3 regions of the Halomonas sp. WWR20 genome follow, and region 3 is predicted to be linked to each of the others. Evidence: predicted binding sites of a transcription regulator. Region 3 holds the regulator's gene; each other region holds the start of a gene.

The links. Region 3 encodes sigma-54, which starts transcription at its own class of promoters, with help from an activator protein. Its sites were predicted from a motif close to TGGCACNNNNNTTGCTNT; they were not measured.
Region 1: the regulator sigma-54 is predicted to act here: its motif matches at 2,309-2,326, upstream of ACW4DH_RS03260 (sugar phosphorylase).
Region 2: the regulator sigma-54 is predicted to act here: its motif matches at 2,229-2,246, upstream of ACW4DH_RS07880 (2,4'-dihydroxyacetophenone dioxygenase family protein).

What each region holds. Positions count from the first base shown of each region.
Region 1 covers NZ_JBTRHR010000001.1:705,182-710,876, forward strand. Annotated here, with positions in the region: gene ribD (bifunctional diaminohydroxyphosphoribosylaminopyrimidine deaminase/5-amino-6-(5-phosphoribosylamino)uracil reductase RibD) at 146-1,276, opposite strand; gene nrdR (transcriptional regulator NrdR) at 1,327-1,815, opposite strand; gene ACW4DH_RS03255 (GlsB/YeaQ/YmgE family stress response membrane protein) at 1,994-2,242, shown strand; gene ACW4DH_RS03260 (sugar phosphorylase) at 2,381-4,165, shown strand; gene crcB (fluoride efflux transporter CrcB) at 4,268-4,645, shown strand; gene ACW4DH_RS03270 (glycosyltransferase family protein) at 4,746-5,695, opposite strand, start outside.
Region 2 covers NZ_JBTRHR010000003.1:303,690-309,384, reverse strand. Annotated here, with positions in the region: gene ACW4DH_RS07885 (sigma 54-interacting transcriptional regulator) at 225-2,021, opposite strand; gene ACW4DH_RS07880 (2,4'-dihydroxyacetophenone dioxygenase family protein) at 2,247-2,828, shown strand; gene ACW4DH_RS07875 (SDR family NAD(P)-dependent oxidoreductase) at 2,837-3,655, shown strand; gene ACW4DH_RS07870 (alcohol dehydrogenase catalytic domain-containing protein) at 3,655-4,659, shown strand; gene ACW4DH_RS07865 (MFS transporter) at 4,652-5,695, shown strand, end outside.
Region 3 covers NZ_JBTRHR010000001.1:412,173-417,867, forward strand. Annotated here, with positions in the region: gene lptA (lipopolysaccharide transport periplasmic protein LptA) at 1-48, shown strand, start outside; gene lptB (LPS export ABC transporter ATP-binding protein) at 114-839, shown strand; gene ACW4DH_RS01945 (RNA polymerase factor sigma-54) at 1,001-2,431, shown strand; gene hpf (ribosome hibernation-promoting factor, HPF/YfiA family) at 2,515-2,823, shown strand; gene ptsN (PTS IIA-like nitrogen regulatory protein PtsN) at 2,833-3,306, shown strand; gene rapZ (RNase adapter RapZ) at 3,316-4,197, shown strand; gene ACW4DH_RS01965 (HPr family phosphocarrier protein) at 4,199-4,468, shown strand; gene mgtE (magnesium transporter) at 4,643-5,695, shown strand, end outside.

The DNA.
Region 1 (5,695 bases), 290 kb from region 3:
TGGGGCACACGCGCCCACCTCTATTGTCACGGGAAATGTCGCAAAACAGCGACATCTGCGTCACTGTTTAGCCACACCCCGCCCAAGTCGGCGCTCAGAGTACCCTTCTGTCACGATACGCGCCAGTATCAGCCGCGTCGAATCCTTAGCCGACCCGCTCGGGGCGCGCAATGATACGCCAGTCGCGTCCGAAGGCGCGGATATCCTCGATCGCCAGCGGACGCTGCTGGGCCATACGCTCCAGCCCCGGCAAGGCAAACAACGGCCGGGCGTCTCCCCCCAGCAGCGTGGGCGCGACGAACAGATGCATTTCATCGATACGCTCGGCATCCAACATTGCCCCGGCCAGCGTGGCACCGGTCTCGAGCAGTATCTCGTTGCACGCCTCCTGTGCCGCCAGGTAACGCAGCAGGGCATCGAGACCGACCCTGCCATCCTCACCGGGCGGCAACTCGACGATCTCCGCGCCGGCCCGCTCCAGCGCCTCCCGACGGGGCGCATCCCGGGTGCAGGTGGCGATCAGTGTACGCCCGGGTTCACGCAGACAGGCTGCCGCCAGCGGCAGCCGCAGCCGCGTATCGACGATCACGCGCAGCGGTTGGCGACAGGTCACGTCAGCGCCATTTTCCTCTCCCAGTGCCTCGGCACGCACCGTGAGGCGTGAATTATCGAAGATGATCGACTCCACACCGGTCATCACCACGCTGGAGCGCGCCCGTAGTCGCTGGACCTCGGCGCGAGCCGAAGGACCGGTGATCCATTGCGACTCGCCGCTGGCCATGGCCGTACGCGCATCCAGACTCATGGCCATCTTCAGGCGCACGAATGGACGTCCCAGCTGCATGCGCCGAATGAAGCCGGGATTCAGCTCGCGCGCATCATGCTCCAGCAGACCCACCTCCACACCGATACCCGCCTCGCGCAGCAGCGCCAGGCCTCGCCCCGCCACCTCAGGGTTAGGGTCCTGCATGGCGACGACTACCTTTCTGACGCCCGCCTCGATCAATGCGTTGGCACACGGCCCGGTACGTCCTTGATGCGAACACGGCTCCAGCGTGACGTAGGCGGTCGCCCCCCTAGCTCGATCACCGGCGGCACGCAGGGCATGAACCTCCGCGTGCGGCTCGCCCGCACGCATGTGCCAGCCCTCCCCCACCACTTGACGGTTCTTGACCAGTACACAGCCGACACGAGGGTTGGGATGCGTGGTGTACAACCCCCGACGCGCCAGTTCCAGCGCGCGTGCCATGTAAACTTCGGGTGTGGGCTTGGTCATGATGATTCCTTGCACAAGGCTTGCAGAATACGCTCAGGACAGCGACGCGTTCAGTGGGCTTCGCCCTCTTCGCCGGGCGAGAATCCTGGCTCCTGCGCCAGACGGTCGATCTCGGCACGGAATTCGTCAAGGTCCTGAAAGCGTCGATAGACGGAGGCAAAACGGATATAAGCGACCTGGTCCAGACGCTTGAGCGCCAGCATCACCTCTTCGCCGATATGTCGGGCATTGATTTCCCGCTCGCCCCGTGCCCGCAGTCGCTGGCGGATACGCTCGACCGCCGCCTCGATGGATTCGGCACTGACCGGGCGTTTTTCCAGAGCCCGCAGCATGCCGGCGCGCAGTTTCTGCTCATCGAACGTTTCTCGCGAGCCATCGGCCTTGATGACCCGTGGCATAAGCAGCTCGGCGGTTTCATACGTGGTGAACCGCTCGCCACACACGGCGCACTGGCGGCGGCGGCGAACCTGGTCGCCTTCGGCGACCAGACGCGAATCCGTCACTTTGGTGTCGTGCGTACCGCAAAAGGGACAATGCATCGATTGAATTCCGGCGTGTTCAGGAGGAGCAAGTGAACTTTCACCGGGTCACGCCCGGCTGATGAATGTCTGCAGTGTAACGTTTCCCTCCCTGACGCGGAAACGTACTTGCGCGAAGCGCCAAGGCGAACCAAGCTTAAACAGTAAATTATTCATTTCCCAAGCCAAGGAGGACGACATGGGAATTCTCGCATGGATCGTGTTCGGTCTGATTGCCGGTGTCATTGCCAAGCTCATAATGCCGGGAAAGGATCCGGGTGGCTTCATAGTCACCATCATCATCGGCATTCTGGGGGCCGTGGTTGGCGGCTGGATCGGCACTGCGCTAGGCCTGGGCAGCGTGGACGGCTTCAATTTCGGCAGCTTCGTGGTCGCGGTTCTCGGTGCCATCATCTTGCTGGCCCTGTACCGCGTCGTGCGCCGCTGAAAATACGCCAACCGCAACGCTGAACGTTCCTGCACGCCGGCTCTTTCGAGCCGGCGTGTCACGTTATGGCATATCCTCTGCAAGACTTTCATGCGCCACGTACCGCCGCGCGCTTCCACTTGATCAGGAGATCCCGCCATGACAGCCAGCCCTTCGCCCGCACCGGCAATCGGACTCAGCGAGTCCGAGTTCCTCGAGTGTGCCGAAGCCCGCCTGAAGGAAATCTACGGCCCGCGCGCCGCAGAAGTGCTGCGCCGTGTCACGACCTTGCTGTTGCACCAACGCGGTGCCATTGAGGCCGCCCCGCGCCCCTTGTGGAGCGAGCGCGACCAGATCCTGATCACCTATGGCAATACGCTGATCGATGGCGAACGCGTACCTCTGGAGGTGCTTGACGAGTTTCTTCTCAAGTGGCTACCCGACGCCTTCAGCGGCGTTCATATACTGCCTTTTTTCCCTTGGAGCAGCGACGATGGCTTCTCCGTCATCCATTATCGGGAAGTCGATCCCGCCCTGGGCGACTGGGAGCATATTCGCCGCCTGGCCAGCCACTGCGACCTCATGGTCGATCTGGTCATCAATCACGCTTCCCGCGAGTCGCTGTGGTTCGTCGATTACCTGACCGGCACTCAACCGGGCCGTAATTATTTCATCGAGATGGATCCCGAAACGGACCTGTCGCAGGTAGTGCGGCCACGCAATTCGCCACTGTTGGTCCCCATCTCGACCCGCCGTGGGACACGCCACTTATGGGCGACCTTCTCAGAGGATCAGATCGATCTGAACTTCGCCAATCCGGATGTGCTGCTCGAATTCATCGGCATTCTGTTGTTCTACGTCCAGCAGGGTGCCCGCATCATCCGCCTCGACGCCATTGCCTACTTATGGAAGGAAGTCGGCACGCCCTGCATCCACCTGCCGCAGACGCATGCCGTGGTGCGATTGTTGCGCGCCGTTCTCGACTTCGTGGCCCCGGGCACCCTGCTGATCACCGAAACCAACGTCCCGCATCGCGAAAACCTCAGCTACTTCGGTCTCGACAGGCTTGGCGGCGAAGGCCACAAACCTGACGAAGCGCACATGGTCTACCAGTTCACCCTGCCGCCCTTGCTGGTGCATACCTTGACCAGTGGCGATGCCACGGCATTGGGTGACTGGGCCCGCTCGCTGCCGGTGCTGCCTGCAGGCTGCACCTATTTCAACTTCACCGCCAGCCATGATGGGATTGGCGTGCGGGCGTTGGAGGGGCTGCTGCCGGCCCACGACATCGAAGTGCTACTGGAGCTGATGCATCGCTTCGGCGGCTATGTGAGCATGAAAGCCAATCCCGACGGCATCGATACACCTTACGAACTCAACATTACCTATTTCGATGCCCTCAAGGGTACCCGGCGCGGTGCCGACCCCTGGCAGGTGGAACGTTTTTTATGCAGCCAACACCTGATGCTGGCCCTACAGGGCGTTCCTGGAGTGTATATCCATTCGCTCACCGCGACTCTCTCCGATCACGAAGGCGTAGAGCGTACCGGCAAGCTACGCTCGATCAACCGGCGCCGCTGGCAGCTCGACGAGCTCGACGAGCTGCTCGACAGCCGTAATACCCCGACTCGTGAGGTATTCCTGGCCTTCAGGCGGCGCCTCAAGCTGCGTGCGCAGGAGCCCTGTTTCCATCCTGAAGCCCCACAGCGCGTACTCGAGACTTCTCCGGCGCTTTTCGCCATCGAGCGCGGCCCCCTCGCCGATGGCCGCCGCCTGCTGGCGATCTACAACATCAGCAACAAGCGTCAACCGCTGCCGCTGACGGAACTCGACGAGGGTCCCTGGTTCGACCTGCTGGAAAATGCGCCTTGGACGCCGGAGGGGCCGCGTGAGTTGCGTCCCTATCGCAGCCTGTGGCTGGTACAATCCCCTCAAGTCGAATGAACCCGCCTGCGCGGGCGTGACGGTCACGCAGACAAGACGCCTTGCATGGGCTGAGCCTTAAGGGTATTGGCTATCCAAGAGTATTGGCTACAAGGGGAAAGTATGTGGCTCTCGATTATCGCCATCAGCTTGGGCGCCGCCATCGGCGCTAACCTGCGCTGGTGGCTGAGTGTGCAGTTCAACGGCAGTTTTACCCACATCCCGCCGGGCACACTGATCGCCAACCTGGCAGGCGCTTGGCTGATCGGCTTGATGATCAGCCTGTTCACACACTCTACCCTCAGTGTTGAATGGCGCCTGTTTGTCATTACCGGCCTGCTCGGCGCGCTGACCACCTTTTCGACCTTCTCGGTGGAGATGGTCACCGCCCTGCAATCCGGCAAATGGGCCATGGCGCTGCTCGGCACGCTGATTCATGTACTTGGATCGTTCGCCATGACCTATGCCGGCATCGCCACCTATACCTATTTTCGAACCTGATTCACCGCAAGCGAAGCTTGCTTGACGCAAATACACGTTCGAAAGGGGCTTCACCACTGCGGCGGACATCGAGCGCAGTCGCTTTGCTTATGCCAGGCTTTTAGACCTTGCCCAGATTATCCAGCTCCACCGCTTCATGCATACGCTCCGGCATGTCGGGAACGGCGGCCTTGACACGGTTCCAACTCGGGATGAAGGGTTTGTCGCGGGGCGAATCCAGAAACGATGTGCCGGCTTCCATGATGTTGTTGGCGAACAGCTCCACGGCCTGCTCCTCGGCATGGCGGTCGAGCTTGAGCCCATTCATGATGGCATCGTTGTCGTAGGATTCGATGAGATCCAGGGCGACACGGTAGTAAGTGGCTTTGATGGTACGGAAGCACTCGGCATTGATCTGTACGCCCAGCGTTGCCATCTTGCGGTAGATCGCCTTGGCGATGTCCAGGCTCATGCGGTTGAGTCCGCCCGATGGGTCGTCTTCCGACACCGGCTGATGCTTGTGATCGTAGTTATCGGCGATGTCCACCTGACACAACCGTTTGGTGGAATAGTTGCGATGTACCTCGGAGAGCACACCGATTTCCAGTCCCCAGTCACTGGGAATGCGGATACCATCGAGCACATCGGCACGCATCGAGAACTCTCCCGACAGCGGGTAGCGGAAGCTGTCGAGATAGTCCAGATATGGCAGCGGGCCAAAGATCTTCTTCAGCGCGCGCAGCATGGGCGTGACCATCAGCCGTGCCACCCGACCATTGAGCTTGCCGTCCGCGATACGCGAATAGTAGCCCTTGCAGAATTCGTAGTTGAATTGCGGATGTGCGACCGGATAGATCAGCCGTGCCAGCAGTCCCCGGTCGTAGGTGACGATATCGCAGTCATGCAGCGCTACTGCCTCGGCACGCCCGGAGGCTAGCACGTAGCCGCTACAGTACCAGACGTTGCGGCCCTTGCCGGGCTCGTGAGGTGAAATTCCCATGTCCTCGAGCTCGGCATCCAGTGCCTTGAGGCGCGGACCATCGTTCCATAGAATTCGGTGATGTTGAGGCA
Region 2 (5,695 bases), on a different contig from region 3:
AATCTCTCGGTTGTCATCCAGGCTGCACCGTACCAGTAGTTTCGGAAATAGTACCCTGACGGTCAGGGATCTCGTCACGTTTAACTTAACGATCGAGAGAGAGTTTCGCTTCCTCGTCGCGAGTTTCTTACGCAAGCATTTTAAAGTTCCTTCACAACCTCCCTGAAAGCTTGGCGGCTTCAAGTTACAAGCGATGCCTACTATCAGACCAAAGAAAAACCACTCTAGGAGTTCTTTGGATATCGATACGTGCTAAGGTCCAACCCAGCCTTTTGAATTCGGTAGGCCAGCTTAGCTCGCGTTATTCCTAACTCTCTTGCAGCTTGAGACACGTTTCCTTCGGACTTAGATAGCGCTCTTGATAATATGTCAATTTCTCTATCGCTGCCGGGTTTAACGGTTTCTTGCGATACCTCGGCTTTCCATTTATCGATATTTTTTTCGGCTCTTTCCAAGCTGCCTTTATTATTGATTTGAAGTCCAGGATCCGCAGCAAAGCTAATATCATCGAATATATGAAAAATATCTATTGGCTCGGAGTCTGCAGTGTTAATGACACCGCGCTCTATTAAGTTCTGGAGTTCACGGATATTCCCAGGATAGTCATAATCCAGTAGGGTGTCTATAGCTTTTCGGGTGAGTCCAGGTACGTTTTTATTATAAAACCTTGAATAACGTAATAAGAAGTAATCGATTAAAAGAGGGATATCGTCACGGCGCTCTCGAAGAGGAGGAAGGCGGATCGGAAAGACATTCAAACGATAGTACAGGTCTTCACGGAACCGACCGGCTTGTACTTCATTGAAGAGATCTTTATTCGAGGCAGCGATAATTCTGACGTTAACTTGGATCGGCTTCTCCCCACCGACCCTCTCGATTTCCCCGTCTTGCAAGGTGCGCAGCAGCTTACCCTGTGCCTCTAGACTTAATGACGGGATTTCGTCAAGGAAGAGCGTGCCTCCATTCGCCCGTTCAAACCGGCCAGGCCGGCTCCGTTCGGCCCCTGTGAACGCCCCTTTTTCTACCCCAAATAGTTCTGCTTCAACCAACGGAGCAGGAATGGCAGCACAATTAAGGGCGACAAAAGGACCTTCGGCTAAGAGGCTCTTACAATGAAGCGTGTTAGCAAATAAGTCTTTTCCAACCCCGGACTCCCCATTAAACAATACCGTGGCTGGCGTCGGTGCAACTCGCTCAATTTTTTGTAATGCAACACTAACCGCAGCTGAAACGCCTACGATTCTTTGAGAATCACTTTTCTCAGTGAAGAAGACAGAAAAGGGCGTGGCGGCCGCTGTCTTCGTCCTGGACTGACCAAGCGGCTTATTAGCTTCCCGCGACATTTTCTCGTCGAGACTGAGCCAACTTAGATCATCAATGTCATCTTCGTCTTGGCTTGTCGTCTCACCTACGATTCGACAATACGACGAACCACAACCGGCACACTCCAGTTCACGGTATATCACCCGCTTCCCGTAGAAGGCGCTCGCGTAACCGCTAGCATACCCCAACTGCATCCAGCAGACCGGCTCCCGAGACAGACCGTACGCCTTTATATGCTCGGCGGCTTCGGCAGAAGCATGCCAGAGAAACTCCGCATCAAAGACGCCATTCGGAATGTCGTGATCACGTCGTACAGTTTCGACCTTGACCATGCCCATGACTGCATGCAACCGCTCTCCTGCTGTCAAAACGCCAGCCTCATCGCTTAGGGGCCAGTGCTTACGCACGAAAGCCGCATCTGCAGCGCCGGCTGAAAAGCCTACGCGCATCAATAAGCTACGCGCACCGGTAGGACCTAGAGCTTCGATTAGCTCACGGCGCAAAGCCCCGAACGAATTGGCCCCGAACAGTACCATGCGGCGATCATCGAACCAGATTCTGCCATCGTTAGGCGTGAAACGGAGGCCTTCAGTTAAATCATGTAATGTCGGCGGATCTCCAGCATCAAGACCGGAATTACCAGGCCAAGCTTGATGAACTTGCGTTGCAATTTCCGAAAGGCTTAGTTTCCTTGCCATGTACTTATCCTACCAAAGTCGCAACAGGGGGCGAGATCATGCAGCTTATTGATTATTTTTTTATTAAAAAAATGAAACTCATTAAATGATGGAGGGTTTGTTTATGTTTTGCAGTTAGCCATTAGTCTTCATGAGGCACCACAGCTCTCCTTTAACAACAAGGGCTTACTCTCGCTTATTAGCCAATAGTTTAAACGATAAGCGAGTTGGCATAGCAGTTGCTCAATGTTTGTTGCCAAACACCGTCTGGCAAAAACTTTGTCCAAAGGAGAAAAAATAATGACCAATGCGCCTGCTAGCACCGCTTACAAAGTTGTTGAAGTGCCAGAACCGATGAAGGCAATGCAGGATCGTTTCGGACGTGAAGGGAGCTACATCGGGCTCTCTGAAATTGAAAGTCCATGGGTTCCTTTCGGTGATAACGCAGCGATACGCCATCTCGCCTTTGATGTGAGGAACAACATTTATTGCAACATCCTATGGATTAAAAGCCCTGGCGTTATTGGCACCCATAAGCACCGAGGAATGGTGTGGGCCGTTGGGATGGAAGGGGCCTTCCGATATCTGGAATACGATTGGGTTTGCGGGCCAGGCGAGTTTATAACGGAAATGCCTGGTCAGGCCCATACCTTAGTGACCGATACCCCCAACGGGATGAAGGCCTTGTTCTGGATGCAGGGGGCTAACGAATTTTATGATGAAAACGGAGAATGGGCAGAAACGCTGGACGTATTCTGGTTCATTAACCATTACGTCACTTATTGCGAAGAAAACAACATCCCTATCAACGAACAGCTGTTTCTGTGAGGTGGAATATGCGTGTTTTGGAGCAGTTCAGCGTTGAAGGGCGCTCAGCCCTGATCACGGGGGGAGCCTCAGGCTTGGGTCTAGCCTATGCCGAAGCATTGGCAGAAAACGGGGCTAGAGTGACACTTGCGGATATCGATATCGACTCTGCAGAACGTGAGTCCCAAAGGCTTCGAAAGGAAGGCTTTGAGGTTCGTGCTGTCCAGGTCGATGTCGCGGACCGAACTCAAACGAGCCTGGCTTTTGAAGAGCATGTTCGGCAGTTTGATAGCTTGGATATTGTATTTGCTAATGCGGGAATCGACCCTGGAGCAGGGTTCTGGAACCCAGCGGGATGGCGGAACAACGATGGTCAGATTGATACTCTAGACCCAGCCCGCTGGGACAGGACAATTTCTATTAATTTGACCGGTATCTTTAATACCATGCGCATGGCGGCGAAATACATGAAGCCGCAGCGTCGAGGCTCTATCGTTGTTACGTCTTCCAATGCCGCCATTATTACTGAACCTATGGTTGGCCTTGCTTATATGCCTGCAAAAGCAGGAGTCTCACACTTAGTACGTCAAGTGGCATTAGAGCTCGCAGAATTCCGAATAAGGGTCAACACAATCGCCCCCGGCGGATTCGCGACCAATATTGGTGGTGGTTGGCTGAAAGACGAAGCAGTTCGTCGAAGCTGGGACGCCAAGGTACCTCTCGGGCAGGTCGCGGATCCGGAGCAGATCAAGGCACTTGCGCTCTATCTAGCTTCCGATGCCTCCTCTTACATGACCGGCGCTCAAATGGTCATTGACGGGGGCACCTCCCTCGGGAGGGTCGGCTGATGCGTGCTGCAGTCGTTCAGGGTTTACACCAACCTTTAGAAGTTCGCGAGCTTCCGGATCCTACACCAAGAGATGATGAAGTCGTCATCCAGGTGAAACGATGTGGGATTTGTGGCTCCGATCTCCATATGACCGAAGACCCTATCTTCGGCATTTGTCCTGGCGATGTACTGGGCCATGAATATGCTGGCGAAATAGTAGGCTACGGCCGAAACGTTAGCGGCTTGCGGACTGGAGATCTTGTATCAGTCGTGCCATTCCGTAGCTGCGGTCATTGCCTCGCTTGTCTCTCAGGAGACCCTGCCTGGTGTCAGCAAATGGTCCTCGAAGGCGGGGGCTACGGCGAACTCGCTGTAACCGCTGCGCGGCAATGCGTTTCTCTTCCTCACAACACGAGCACAGATGACGGTGCGATTGTAGAGCCCTTAGCTGTCGCTCTCCACGGTCTCCAGCTATCCGGCATGAAGCCTAATGACCGGGTCCTGATCCTCGGAGCTGGCCCTATTGGTCTAGCAGTCGCTTTTTGGGCACGCCGCTTCGGCGCGCAGAAGGTAATCATTCAAGATATTACCCGATACCAAGAGCAACGGGCTTATGACATGGGAGCGACTGGATTCGTCTGCGACCCCAATGAGCCAGTAAAAGCTGCGGAGCGGGAGCTCGGAGGCTCAGCAGACATAGTATTTGAGTGTGCGGGCGTTCCAGGTCTCATTGCACAAGCTATTGAACAGGTTCGCACTCACGGTACGATTCTGCTCCTTGGCTTATGCACTAAGCCTGACAGCTTTGTGCCCTTCACTGCCTTATCGAAGGAAGTACGCCTCCAAACCGCCGCCTTCTTCTCTCGACGTGAATACGAAAGTGCACTTGATGTCCTCGATTCTGGTGCTGCTGAGCCGCGCCATTTAATTACTGAGACCGTGCCACTTAACAACGTGCCAACAGTATTTGAGGCTCTAAAAAAACGCACTCATCAATGCAAGGTTTTAATAAGCCATGACTAACTATAATGCTAATATCATGCCTCACGCTCCAAGTAGCTCACGCTATCAAATTATTCTGGTAACATTGTTAAGTTTAAACTTTGGTATCGTTTTCTTTGACAGGAATGCATTAAATTTTCTTATGCCATTCGTTCAGCCAGAGTTAGGCTTGACGAATACGCAAATAGGCCTAACGGCTTCTGCGTTATCGATCACCTGGGCAATATCTGGTTTGGTGTTTGGCGCAATGTCTGATCGTAGTGGTCGAAGAAAGATATTCTTGGTTTTGGCTACTATCATATTCTCGATTTGCTCCTTCTTATCGGGACTTGCCACTTCCTTCCTATTGCTTCTCGGTGCGCGATTGCTAATGGGTGTTGCAGAAGGCCCTATCCTACCTATATCGCAATCAGTAACGGCAATGGAAGTCACGCCTGAACGACGGGGCATTTCCATGGGGGTCATGCAGAACTTCGGTTCGAATCTGCTTGGTTCTTTTGCTGCACCGGTTGTGCTCGTTGCTGTCGCCTCGGCCTACGGCTGGCGAGAGGCGTTCTTCCTCGCAGGGATTCCCGGCCTTCTGGCTGCTGGATTCCTCTGGTGGCTAATGCGTGAGCCGGGAACATCTCCAGTACCCTCCGCAACGGGTGTGAATCAGCCCTATCAGCGCCCAAGCCTCAAAGAAGTATTTGCCCATCGGAATATGGTGCTATGCCCGCTTATTGCAGTGTTACTGGTCGGCTACTTAGTGATCTGCTGGTCCTTCATGCCAATTTACCTCACCAATGTACGTGGCTATTCTCCCGGAGCCATGGGGTGGCTGATGGGGACCTTAGGTGTCTCAGCAGCAGTCGGAAGCTTCGTAGTCAGTGGCCTCTCCGACAAAATTGGCCGCAAGCCGGTAATGATAATTACGCCATTCATGGGGCTTATTCTTACTTTAAGTGCCATGTATTTTGATGGGCCTGCTATTGTCTTGGCGATATTGTTCTTCTTCGGCTGGGCATTGAATGGCATATTTCCGCTTTTCATGGCCATCGTCCCCTCTGAGTCAGTT
Region 3 (5,695 bases):
ACCGACCGTCAACGCGTACGCATGACGCTTACGCCTCAGCAGCAATAGTCCGACGCTGCCTGTCGCCCCCTATCGGCATGGCAGCCTCACGAGCCTCTGACAAGGAACCTCTCATGAAGACCCTGAGCGCCGCCAATCTGGCCAAGAGCTACAAGGGCCGCCGGGTGGTCCACGACATCAGCCTGACCATCCGCCAAGGCAGTATTGTCGGCTTGCTGGGTCCCAACGGCGCCGGCAAGACCACCTCCTTCTATATGATTGTCGGCCTGGTCCGCGCCGATGCCGGCGACGTGCGTATCGATGACCAGGACCTCTCGCGAGCCGCCATGCATAAGCGCGCCCGGGCCGGTATCGGCTACCTGCCCCAGGAAGCCTCGATTTTCCGCAAGCTGTCGGTGGCGGACAATATCATGGCCATCCTCGAGACCCGCTCCGATCTCGGCAAAAGCGACCGCAAGGCACGCCTCGAAGAGCTGCTCGAGGAGTTTCATATCGGTCATATTCGCAACAACCTAGGCATGAGCCTGTCAGGAGGCGAGCGGCGACGGGTGGAGATTGCCCGGGCGCTTGCCACCGAGCCGGCATTCATCCTGCTCGATGAACCCTTTGCCGGCGTCGACCCCATTTCGGTGGGCGAGATCAAGAGCATCATTCGCCAGTTGAGGGATCGCGATATCGGCGTGTTGATTACCGATCATAACGTTCGCGAAACGCTGGATATTTGCGATAACGCCTACATCGTAGGCGATGGGCGCATTATTGCCGAAGGCCGCACCGAGGCGATCCTTGCCAATCAGCGCGTACGCGATGTCTACCTGGGTCACGAATTCCGGCTCTAATGCGCTCTCCAAGCGTCGCCAGCTTGACGCCTATACGCTAGCGGTCAACGACATGCAACAACTCCGACGATCATGGCATGATTGTTGCTTACCCACTTGCAAGTCATGCTCCGCGCAGATAACGTAGGTTATTCATTAGCGGCAAGTGACCCTTCATCACCATGGCCATGAAACCTACGCTGCAGCTTCGTGTCGGCACTCAGCTGACCATGACCCCTCAGCTCCAGCAGGCGATTCAGCTCCTTCAGCTTTCGACATTGGACCTGCGCCAGGAAATTCAGCAGGCCCTGGAATCCAACCCCATGCTGGAGCTCGACGAGGCGTTTGGCGAACAGGAAACCCTCGAAACTCCGGAAGACGACTGGGCAAGCGACATTCCCGAGGAGCTTGCCCTGGACAGCGAATGGTCGGACACCTATCAGGACGTAGCTCCTGCAAGCGGATCTTCGGGCAGCAGCGAGGACGGGCCGGACTTCGAACGTAACGCCACCAGCATGAGCCTGCGGGATCACCTGAACTGGCAACTGGCGATGACCGACTTTTCGGACCGGGATCGACTGATTGCCGAGAGCCTGATCGATGCCGTGGGCAACGATGGCTATCTCAACGCGCCCTTGGACGAGTTGACGGAAGGCTTGCGGGATCAAGGGCTCAGCGGCCTCAGACTCAGCGATGTCGAGCATGTGCTGATGCACATACAACAGTTCGACCCTACCGGCATCTGCGCCCGGGATCTTCGTGAATGCCTGTTGCTGCAGCTTGGCAACCTGCCCGAGAACACGCCATTGCTGCCCCAGGCCAAGCGCCTGGTGCGACAGTTCCTCGACGTGCTGGCCAGCAATGACCGCAAGCAGCTCAAGCGACGGCTACGCCTGGAGGATGACGAACTCGACGCGGTCATCGCCATGATCCGCACGCTGGACCCGCGTCCGGGACAGGGCTTTGACGATAGTGGCAGCGCCTATGTCATCCCCGACCTGGTGGCCCGTCATAGCCGGGAGGGCTGGCGCATCGAGCTCAACCCCGAAGCGCTGCCCAGGGTGCGCATCCAGCCCGATTATGCCGCCCTGATCAAACGCGCCGACAAAAGCGACGACAATACTTTCATGAAGCAGCATCTCCAGGAAGCCCGCTGGCTGCTCAAGAGCCTGTCCAGTCGCAACGACACCCTGCTCAAGGTGGGACGCGAGATCATGACCCGCCAGTTCGACTTCCTGACCCTCGGCGAAGAGGCCATGAAACCGCTGGTGCTCGCCGATATCGCCCAGACGGTGGACATGCACGAATCGACGATTTCCCGGGTGACCACGCAGAAATTCATCCATACCCCACGCGGCGTCTTCGAGCTCAAATATTTCTTTTCCAGTCATGTGGGCGGCGTGGGAGGAGAAGGCGACGCCCATTCCAGCACCGCGATTCGCGCGCGTCTGAAAAAGCTGATCGGGGACGAGCCGCCACGCAAGCCCCTCTCCGATAGCAAACTCGTCGACTTGCTGGCGGAGGATGGCATCCAGGTTGCACGTCGTACAATCGCCAAGTACCGCGAAGCGATGGGCATCCCCCCTTCCAGCGAACGCAAGCGTCTCGCCTGACGTGGCTCAACCCGAGCGCAGGGGTATGCAGCAGCATAAAAAGGATTACAATCAAATCGCACCCGTTGGAAAAGGAGCGTGCCATGCAAGTCAATATCACCGGCCATCATGTTGAAGTGAGTGACGCCCTGCGTAACTATATGAACGAAAAGCTCGCCCGAATGGAACGTCACTATGACAACATCACTCTCGCTCATGTGATGCTTTCCGTTGAAAAGGAACGCCAGCAAGCCGCTTGCACGCTCCATGTAGCCGGTGCAGATCTGCATGCCGACGCGCAGGACAATGACATGTACGCCGCCATCGACGCCCTGGCCGACAAGCTCGATCGCCAATTGGTCAAACACAAGGAAAAAGCTCAGGCCCGTGCCCAAGGCACCGACGCCCGCTAGCTCCCTACCATGACATTGGAAAACATCCTGCCCCCCGAGCGCACGCTGTTCGATGTGACCGGGGGAAGCAAAAAAAGGGTGCTGGAATTCTTCAGCACCTTTATCGCTCAGAACACGCCCAGCCTCGACAGTCAGGAAGTCTTCAGCCGCCTGATCGGCCGAGAGCGTCTGGGCAGTACCGGCATCGGTAACGGTGTCGCCATCCCCCATGCGCGCAACCCGCACTGCAAAAACCCGATTGCCGGTTTTCTGCGCCTGCAGCAGCCTATCGATTTCGACGCCATCGACGGCGAACCCGTGGATCTTCTCTTCGTTCTGCTGGTACCCGAGCAGGCCGATGATACGCATCTGTCGCTATTGGCCCAGGTTGCCGGAATCATGAACGATGCCTCGACCCGGACGAGGCTGCGCAAGGCACAGAGCCAGCGCGAACTGTATGACATCCTGATCCATGCGATCCGGCAACCCGAACCCGGCAGTTAAGGATCGCGCATGCAGCTAGTCATCATCAGCGGCCGTTCCGGTTCAGGAAAATCCGTAGCGCTGCAGGCACTTGAAGATCTCGGCTATTACGCGATCGACAACCTGCCTGCAAACCTTCTGGTCTCCTTGATCAATGAGCTGCAAACGGCTCCCGCCACGCGCAACAATATTGCCGTGAGCATCGATGCACGTAATCTTCCCGAGTCGCTGGAACGCTTTCCCGCACTCCTCGAGGGGGTTCGTGAACGCGGCATCGACAGCCAGGTCGTCTACCTGACCGCCGATTCCAAGATTCTGCTGGAGCGTTATTCGGCGACCCGCCGCCGCCATCCGTTGACCCGCGGCAGCGAAATGAGCCTGGCGGAAGCCATCGAGCACGAACAGCACTACCTGACGCCGATCCGCCTCATGGCGGATCTGGTCATCGACACTTCCAGTCTCTCGGTGCACGACCTGCGCGGGCGTATTGCCGAGCAGGTCGCACGTCACACCGGACGCAACCTGACACTGACGTTCGAGTCGTTCGGCTACAAGAAAGGCGTGCCGCTCGATGCGGACATGGTGTTTGACGTGCGCTGCCTGCCCAACCCCTACTGGGACCCGCGGCTACGGGCCTTCAATGGGCGTGATGTCGAAATCATCCGGTTTCTGGAGGGCTATCCCGATGTCCTCGCCATGGGTGATGATATCCGCGACTGGCTGGAACGCTGGATGCCGGCCTACCTGGCCAGCAACCGCAGCTATTTGACCGTGGCGGTGGGCTGCACCGGCGGTCAGCATCGCTCCGTCTACCTGGTCGAACGCTTAGCCACGCACTTCGCCCAGCAAATGTCCGGCGTCCGGCTACGCCACCGTGAACTGGGCGTTCAGAGCGCACTGCAGGCCCCCTAACATGCCCCGACGTGAAATGACCCTGATCAATCGACGCGGCCTGCACGCCCGCGCAGCCACCAAACTGGTTCAGTGCTGTCAGCCCTACCAGGCAAAGGTCAACGTCGCCCACGGTTCGCGTATCGCCGACGCCGCCAATATCATGTCACTGCTGATGTTGGCCGCCCCCTACGGCAGCGTATTGGAAGTCAGCGCCGAAGGTGAAGATGCCGACGCCGTGCTGGAAGCGCTGACGACCCTGTTCGAGTCCCGCTTCGAGGAAGACGCCTGAGCCTGAGCCTAGACGCTACACTCCACCTCACTCGTCTTGGCGGCCGCAAGCGTATTTTACGAACAATGTTTCTTTTCGCTCATCTCGCGTCTCGACGATGGTAGAATCGACCTCACCTACGTGCCGTTATAAACGTGCGCGCCCCGCGAGAATCGACAGAAGGTACCGCTGCCGATGAGCACCGATCCCGAGAAGCTACAGCCCCGCCTGGCCAGGCTCAATGAAGCGCTGGAGAGTGGCGCCTTGGACCAGGCGCGCCGCATGCTCAATCGTGGCCTGGCTCCTGTGGATGTCGCCCACCTTCTCGAATCGACGCCGCCTCGCGAGCGCAACCTGCTCTGGGAATTGATTGATCCCGAGTTGCAGGGCGAAGTGCTGCAGTATCTCAACGAAGACATCCAGACCGAATTCCTCAATCGCATGGACGCGGAACAATTGCTTTCCGCTACCGAGGGGCTGGATATCGACGATCTCGCCGACATCCTGCAGCGTCTGCCCAACACCGTCATCCTCGAAGTGCTCCAGTCGATGGAGACCCAGGAACGCCAGCGTATCGAAACGGTGCTCTCCTATCCCGAGGACACGGCCGGCGGGCTGATGAACACGGACACCATCACGATCCGTCCCGACATTACGCTGGATGTGGTGCTGCGTTATATCCGCCGTCACGAACGATTGCCCGACTCCACCGATACGCTGCTGGTCGTGACCCGCCGGGATGAACTGATCGGCGCTCTGCCGATCAATCGCCTGCTGGTGTCGGATCCTTCGATGTCGGTACGCGAAGTCATGGAAACCGATACCGTGGCCATCCAGGCGACGACGGCGGAAACCGACGTCGCCAACCTGTTCGAGAAGCTCGATCTCATTTCCGCCCCGGTCGTCAGCACCGACGGCAGGCTGCTCGGGCGTATCACTATCGACGATGTCGTCGATGTCATTCGTGGCAATGCCGAACATCGGGTCATGAGCATGGCGGGGCTCGACGAGGACGAAGACACCTTCGCCCCGGCGCTGCGCACCAGCCGTCGCCGCGCCGTGTGGCTGGGCATCAATCTAGCGACCGCCTTCATGGCCTCGGCCGTTATCGGCTTGTTCGAAACCACTATCCAGCAGGTGACGGCACTCGCCGTGCTCATGCCAATCGTCGCCAGCATGGGCGGAATCGCCGGCTCCCAGGCCCTGACCGTGCTGATTCGCGGCATTGCCCTGGGCCACGTCTCGGGC